2 regions of the Priestia sp. YIM B13551 genome follow, and region 1 is predicted to be linked to the other one. Evidence: riboswitches for the same ligand, from Rfam matches in the RefSeq annotation. Region 1 holds a riboswitch; the other holds the start of a gene.
What was found. Region 1 has a riboswitch for cobalamin ahead of ACFX4N_RS09250 (cobyric acid synthase). Riboswitches for the same ligand answer to the same signal wherever they lie in the genome.
Positions count from the first base shown of each region.

Region 2: linked by a shared signal. The riboswitch ahead of ACFX4N_RS01375 ((2Fe-2S) ferredoxin domain-containing protein) and the one ahead of ACFX4N_RS09250 (cobyric acid synthase) in region 1 are both predicted to bind cobalamin.

Region 1 is NZ_JBHZOX010000002.1:44,404-48,268, reverse strand. It holds gene ACFX4N_RS09260 (APC family permease) at 1-312, shown strand, start outside; gene ACFX4N_RS09255 (YdcF family protein) at 371-934, opposite strand; cobalamin riboswitch at 1,082-1,261, shown strand; gene ACFX4N_RS09250 (cobyric acid synthase) at 1,354-2,880, shown strand; gene ACFX4N_RS09245 (FecCD family ABC transporter permease) at 3,081-3,865, shown strand, end outside.
Region 2 is NZ_JBHZOX010000001.1:264,686-268,550, reverse strand. It holds gene ACFX4N_RS01385 (sirohydrochlorin chelatase) at 1-435, opposite strand, end outside; gene cobJ (precorrin-3B C(17)-methyltransferase) at 454-2,076, opposite strand; gene ACFX4N_RS01375 ((2Fe-2S) ferredoxin domain-containing protein) at 2,090-2,470, opposite strand; cobalamin riboswitch at 2,572-2,751, opposite strand; cobalamin riboswitch at 2,870-3,048, opposite strand; gene ACFX4N_RS01370 (hypothetical protein) at 3,195-3,353, opposite strand; gene ACFX4N_RS01365 (M42 family metallopeptidase) at 3,705-3,865, opposite strand, start outside.

The DNA of each region.
Region 1 (3,865 bases):
TATTGGTCAGGATGGACGACAATTTCTTGGCTGCTGGGATCACAGCTTCTAATGGTTGTTATCTACGTAGCGTTTAAGAAATATGTACCAACTGACGTCGTAAAATTTGCACAGCAGCTTAAATCTGCTTGGTGGCTAGTTGCTTATTATATTATTATGCTTGTTATCTCTTATCTAGGTTCATTTGGTGGAGGACAAGGTGTGCTAAGCAACCCGCTTGACTTAATTTTAATTGCTCTTGTTTCACTTGGTATTTTCTACTGGGCGAAATACACAGGTTTACCAAAAGCAGTTATCGATACAGATGATTAATAAAAAACACGGCATGAATTCATGCCGTGTTTTTCGTTTGTATAGGCGTATACTCTATTTATTTATCAAACAGCCATGTTTTTAATATAGCAGCATACTCACGAAAGTAGGCTTGAAGTTTAATTGAATTTGGTGTCTTTGCACCTAAGGGATAAACGTCAAAGCCTTGACGTTTGGCAATAATAGAGGCGCGAAATAAATGAAAATCACTGCTAACAAGCACGACTTTTTTGTGTTGAATATCAACTTTCTGTTTAGTAAAAGTAAAATTCTCAAAAGTAGAAGTTGACTGATCTTCTTTTATAATTCGATTCTTTTTAATTCCTTCTTTCCGCAGAAAACGATAGGCTGCCTCTGCTTCAGATATTTCTTCATCGGATCCTTTTCCGCCCGTTACGATAACTTTTGTTTGTTGATGTGCTTGTAAATAAGATAAGGCCGTCTTTACTCGTTCTTTTAAACTAGGAGACATTTGATCACCATCTACTTTAGAACCTAAAACGAGCACATAATCTGCGTTTTGTGGAACAGGCTTGTGAGCAGTTTGATACATACAAAAAGATATAATTGCTATATAAAGAACAAGAGAACCAATAAAGGTATAAATCATTTTTTTCTTCAACTGTGAGCACCTTCCTAGCTATTTCATAAGATGTTTGGAAAATAATTGTTATTATAGCATACGAGACCCAAATAAGTATAAGCACAGTAATATATAATAATAGAAGAAAATCGTTATTGTGAATGGTTATAAAATTCGTTACAATAAAGAATAAATGATTTTAAAAGTGCCTCTAAGGAGGATAATAGGGAAATCGGTGTAAATCCGGTGCAGCCCCCGCTACTGTAAATGTGGATGAACCTGCAAAGACCCACTAGTCAAACTAGGAAGGGTGCAGAAGTAAAACGAAGCATAAGCCAGGAGACCTGCTTTTAAAAACCCCTTATTTTTCGGTGGGAGAAATAAGTCAAGACAATGTGTTAATGAGCGCATGACCAAACCTTGACTTTTACAGTTAAGGTTTTTTTATGTGGTAGGGAGTGGAAAAAGTGAAAAAAGGAAAACCGCTTATGATTCAAGGAACGCACTCAGACGCTGGAAAAAGCATGATTGCTACAGCATTTTGCCGTATTTTTAAAGAAGACGGCTATCAAACTGCACCGTTTAAATCGCAAAATATGGCGCTTAATTCATACATTACAATGGATGGAAAAGAAATTGGCAGAGCGCAAGGAATTCAAGCAGAAGCAGCTGGAGTAGAAGCAACAACCAATATGAATCCTATTTTAATTAAACCAACTCGTGATCATGAATCTCAAATTGTCGTTCACGGAAAACCGCTACGTAATATGTTTGCTTTTCAGTATCGGCAAGAATTTTTTAATGAAGGTTTGAACGTTATCACGGAAGCTTATAAAGAGCTTGCCAATCATTATGATCGAATTGTGATTGAAGGCGCTGGAAGTCCTGCTGAAGTCAATTTGAACGATCGGGAACTCGTAAATATGCGCGTTGCAAAAATAGCCCAAGCGCCTGTTGTGTTAGTAGGAGATATTGATAAAGGAGGAGTTTTTGCGAGCCTAGTGGGTACTCTTCAATTGCTTCCAGATGAACACAAGTCTAGAGTTATCGGGGTGTTAATTAATAAATTCCGAGGAGATTTAGAACTTTTAAAACCAGGTTTGAAGTGGTTTGAAGAATACACGGGTGTTCCGGTTCTAGGAGTTATTCCTTATATGAACAACGTGGAAATTGACGCGGAAGATTCGTTATCACTTAGAAATTACTCAACGCTTGTGAATCCGTTAAAAGAAATTGATATTGCGGTTATCTCGTACCCGCGCATCTCAAATTTTACAGACATCGATCCTTTAAGCTTAGAAGAAGACTGTCACGTGAGGCTTGTAACCAAGCCGTCGCAATTAGGTACGCCTGATTTAATTGTTTTACCAGGAAGCAAAAATACGATTGAAGATGCTCAGTTTTTACAAGAAAGCGGCCTGGCTCTAGCCATTAATCAAGTTTTGAACACAACGAACGTTCACGTCATTGGCATCTGCGGAGGATATCAAATGCTAGGGGAGACAATTACAGACCCTGATGCAGTAGAATCTCGGATTGAATCCATTAAAGGGCTGGGCTTGCTTCCGGTGGAAACCGTTATGACAACCAGCAAAAAAACAGAAAGAGTTTCTGGGTATGTCCAGCTAGAAAGTGAAAGAGTTTCGATTGAAGGCTACGAAATTCATATGGGAAAGACGATTTCTAAGAGCACCACGGAAGCTTTTGCAGTGGTAGAGCATGAAAAAGAAGGAACGGTTAAAGACAACGTCATTGGCACGTATGTTCATGATGTGTTTCATAACGATGCTTTGCGCAGAGCTTTGCTTAATCAAATTCGTAAACATAAAAAATTGCCGCCTATTACGGACACATTCAACAGTCGCCTGCAAAAAGAGGAGTCTTTTTCAAAAGCAGCAGCATATGTGAGAGAAGCCGTAGATATGGAAAAGCTGTATCATTTAATAGACAACTATAAAAGCCCGGAGCAAACACAAAAAGTATAGCTTGTAGGGGCTTTCGCTTGTTTTTTTACCGAGAACTTTAGTACGCTATTCTACGTTGCCTAGTTCAACAGTCTAGCACTCGTAACAAATAAAAGATGATTGTTTCCAACTTAATGCATGGTGGAAGCATGGTTTATGGACAGGAAAATGAATGGTTAATGTAAAACATCACGCCTCGTTTCCTAGAGGAGCTGAACGTATTGATTTTTAAACGTATTTTTTTTAACAAAGCATCTATTTTATACATAGTCAGTTTATTTATTGTATGTACTTCGGTAATTATGGGCGTATTTATTGGTACAGTTTCGTTAACCGTAGGAGATACAATCAAAATTATTATTGGCCACCTTACCGGGCTATCCTTATATCACGGTCCGGAAAACATGGATTTAATCATTTGGCAAATTCGTTTTCCAAGAGTACTGGTGGCATTTTTAGTAGGAGCTTCGCTTTCAATAGCAGGGGCTGCCTTTCAAGGGCTATTAAGAAACTCTCTTGCCGATCCTTATACGATCGGGGTTTCCTCAGGTGCAACCCTTGGCTCTGTCATGGCAATTTATTTTCATTGGAGTATTTTTGGTTTGTCTATCTTCACGCTGCCTGTAGTCGGCATTGTATCTGGTTTTATTACTCTTCTTTTAGTTTTTGGTATTACGAAACTCGCAAGCGGCAATTTGGCCAATGAAACCATCATCTTAGCGGGGATTATTTTATCATCCTTTATGAGCGCGCTTATTTCATTAATTGTGGCTCTTTCTCCCGAAGAAGATGTAAGGCAGGTTTTATACTGGCTAATGGGAAGCGTATCAATGAGAGGATGGTCTCATATTCAAATTTTAGGGCCGTTCTTTTTGATCGGTACAATTATGCTGTTGTTACATGTAAAAGAGCTGAACGGCTTAGCATTTGGCGATCAATCCGCTCAGTTTATGGGAATAGACGTAAAGAAGAAAAAAAGCATGATTTTAATAGGTGCATCCGTATT
Region 2 (3,865 bases), on a different contig from region 1:
TGCATCAGGATCACTTCCTCCTCGCCCTAAGACAATAACAGCCGTGTCTTCAGCTGGAGTTTCTAAATTCTCTCCTGATTCTTGCAATCTCGTTTTTAAAATTTCAAGGGCTTCCTCATGAACGCCAATGGGACGTCCGTATACGAAGTTTACGTGTGGATATTTTTCCTTAGCTTCATCTATAGCCGCCGGAATATGTATTTTAGAGTGGCCAGCAGGCAAGAGCATAATTGGAATTACAACTACATCTTGTGCTCCTTTTGCCACACATGTATCAATACCTTGACTTACATTTGGACGTTCAAACTCTAGAAAACACGTTTCTACTAAAATAGATGCGTCCCAATCATGCTTCATAGTCGAAATAAATTCGCGAATTTGATCGTTCCCTTCAGGATCTCTGCTTCCATGACCGACAAATAAAACTGATTTCATATAATGCCCTCCCATTTTTTAATCTCCACACGGAGCTGGTTCTACTTTTATTTTTGGTGTTATATCTTGATAGTCGAATCCATAAACGTTCTTCACACGCTTAAAGAATTTATGAAATCGCTCATTAGGATGACCTTTTTCTTTATATTCATGGATAATGTTCTCCACTATTTCAACAATGTCATCGGGTGCTATGCCTTCCGCCACAATTTGACCTGAATGCGCATTGCGTCCAACCGTTTTAGCTCCTAAAAATAAATCAAACGCACCTTTTCTATAGACAATGCCGATATCTTCTTGAACAGCACCATAACAGGCCATACCGCATCCATTAATACCAAGCTTCAGCTCTTTTGGCATGTCCATTCCCCCGAGGCGTTTTTGTAATTCTTCCGTATGTGGAATAGCATCGCTTTTTTCTCCGTCACAAAAATCACACGCTTTAATTGTGAACACGTCTCCGACCGGAGATAGTAAAAAGGAAGCTGCTTGGAGCTTTTTAATAATCACATCTGGCTGAGCCGTTGGAATTTGCAGTTTGATTTGATGGTCAGGTGTATACTCCATCGTACCTTTTTCACCAACAACTTCTGCTAGTGTGGTCATTTGAACAGGTGTGAATTTCTTATTTGCAAGTCCTGGACTAACCGCCACTTCGAAAATAGACTGTATTGGCTGGTGTACGACCGCAGAAGTGGTTTCACCTAAAATTGCTTGAAGCGCTTCTTCTGCAAGAGCTCGTGAAGTTGCTTTTTCTTCTCTTGTGTTCTGAACTGCTTCAATAGCTGAAGCTGTTTGCTTTACAGTCTCTTCTTGATCGAGAGCCCATGGTTCTGCTTCTTTTCGAAGTCGCTGATGCGGTCTTAGCGGCTGCTCCGTTTGGTTGAGGGTATATTTCCGCTGATATCCTCGCGGTGTAATCATTAAATCGTCGTAAAAGAATGTAGATGAATTTCCGACAACAACGGTAGTCAGCATGCCTATTTCATGGTTTAACATGTCTTTTAAGTTGGTCATTACGACTTCTTCACGGTCACGATAAGCGCTTTTAACAAGACCAACAGGCGTATCAGGGGAACGGTACTTTAATAGAATCCTTTGCGCTTCAACAATTTGTCTTGTTCGTCTTCCGCTTTTTGGGTTGTAAAAAGCCACTACAAAATCTGCTTGTGCAGCTGCTTCAATTCTTTTTTCGATTAGCTCCCAAGGCGTAAGGTGGTCACTTAAACTAATCGTACAAGCATCGTGCATCACGGGCGCTCCAAGGAGAGATGCGCATGAATTAATAGCCGAAATGCCAGGAATTACTTCCATCTCTACGCCCGTTTCTTTTTTCCAGCCTTTTTCAATCAACACTTCATACACAAGGCCTGCCATTCCGTATACTCCTGCATCTCCGCTTGAAATGACAGCTACGGTTTTGCCCGCTTCAGCTTGCTTTACAGCTTCTTGTGCACGGCTTACTTCTTCGGTCATTCCCGTACTAATAATTTGCTGATTCGTTAACAGTCCTTGAATTAGTTCCACATAGGTTTTATAACCGATGATCATATCACTTTCTTGAATGGCTTCTCTTGCTCGCTGTGTAATATGTTCAAAGCTTCCCGGCCCAAATCCAATAACTAACAGTTTACCTTTCATGCTAGCTCCTCCTTTATGCGTTACTTTTTACTTTGTCAATTCCTTCTATGGAGTCACTGTTTTCCGGAGAAACGAAACCATTTTGATCACATTCATAAATAAGCGATTCCTTTATACTGCAGCCTCCTGCTAAATGCTCTTCGACAATTCGGTGAGCCACGGTTTCAGTGACCTGCTTGTACCAATCTCCTGAAGGATACACGATAGCTACAGGAGCATCTTTGCATCGTCCGTTACAGCGAGTACGCGTCGTATGAACCGTTTCATCCAAATCCAGTTCCGTCACTTTATTTCGAATAGCTTGCGTGGCTTCTTCTCCACCTTTTCTCATACAGCTGCTTCCATTACAAATCAATACGTGATGTTTTGTTCCATTTAAGTTCCACGTCGTCACACTCATTCGCTCCTTTACTAAAAAAAGCGCCTCTATCAATGATAGAGGCGCAGAAAATTCAAACTAAGTTTTTGCACTTCCACCTATATCCCGTAGGGTAAGCTTCGCATTAGAAAAAGGCTGGTTTCCTGACTTCGATTCATCACTTGATTGCGCCTTCCCGAATACAGTGGCATATGCAATCAGCTCTTCTTCACAGTGGCGGGTACCGCGCTGGCTTCACACCAGACTTCCCATTTAACGCAATGTGAACATTGCGCACCTTTTTTGCACGATATGTAGTTTTACGCTACGAGAAAAACCCGCTTCGCTAATATGCGAGCGGGTAAAACGTCAGAGTAAGAGTGTGCACGAATGCCACTTTAAGCCAACGTCTCCCTTCCCGCTCCCCGGAGAAATAGAAACTTCACAATAAAGACAGGTCTCCTGACTTGTGTATCATTCTACTTGAGAACCTTCCCGTGATTTTTTCACAGTGGTTATACTCGTTCGTCCACACTTACAGTTGCGGGGACAGTACTGGCATTTCACCAGTTTCCCTATTAAGCCTTCTTGGCATCTTTACTGTTGCTGTTTGATATATATGAACCTTTTAAACTATCAGAATAATAGAAGTAACTACCATATCATAGCGTACATTTTTTTTTATTTCAACTCTATTCTTTTCGGAAGATACAAGTATCTATAAAAAAACAAGAGCATAAAATCAGCTCTTGTTTTTTCATTATATAGCTACTAATGTTAAATGAGGATCATTATAATACACAACTTCTGAAAGAACTTTACAGCCATTTGTTTTGGCAAAAGCTTCTCTCGCCTGCTCTTCAGTTTCAAATTCAAACATTTTCATTTCTTTTCCAGCATATACCGTCAGTACCCACATGAAAAGATTCGCCTCCGATTATTGTAGTGATCGCTATATCCACATTATGCCGAAACCATTTCCTTTTGAAAACCCATTCTACAAAACTTGTCACAAGAAACTTTTAAAAATTTAAAAACATTTTAACTTCTGTAAGTGAACAAAATGTCCAAAAGGTTTAAGCAGTATTATACCTCTTTAAAAAGGTGCTTTTTTAACCAACTGTTGCTTCACTAGTAAAAAAATATATAGTATTTATTAAAAAAAGAAGCCGGACAGCCGGCTTCTTTTTTAGGAAAGGAAAGGACAGACATCACAATCCCGTCCTGCTCTTTGTTTTGCATAAAAATACACTAATTAAATATTCCTTTCTTAAAGCAGAACCATGTTCGACTGCACATAGTGATAAAGAAGCTTATACGTATGGTTTAATGAATCTTGATGCGTTCTCTCAAACGCATGAGAAGAATCAATTCCTGGACCAATTAAGCCGTGTACGATATCGTGTCCGGCACGAATAGCAGCAGAAGCAT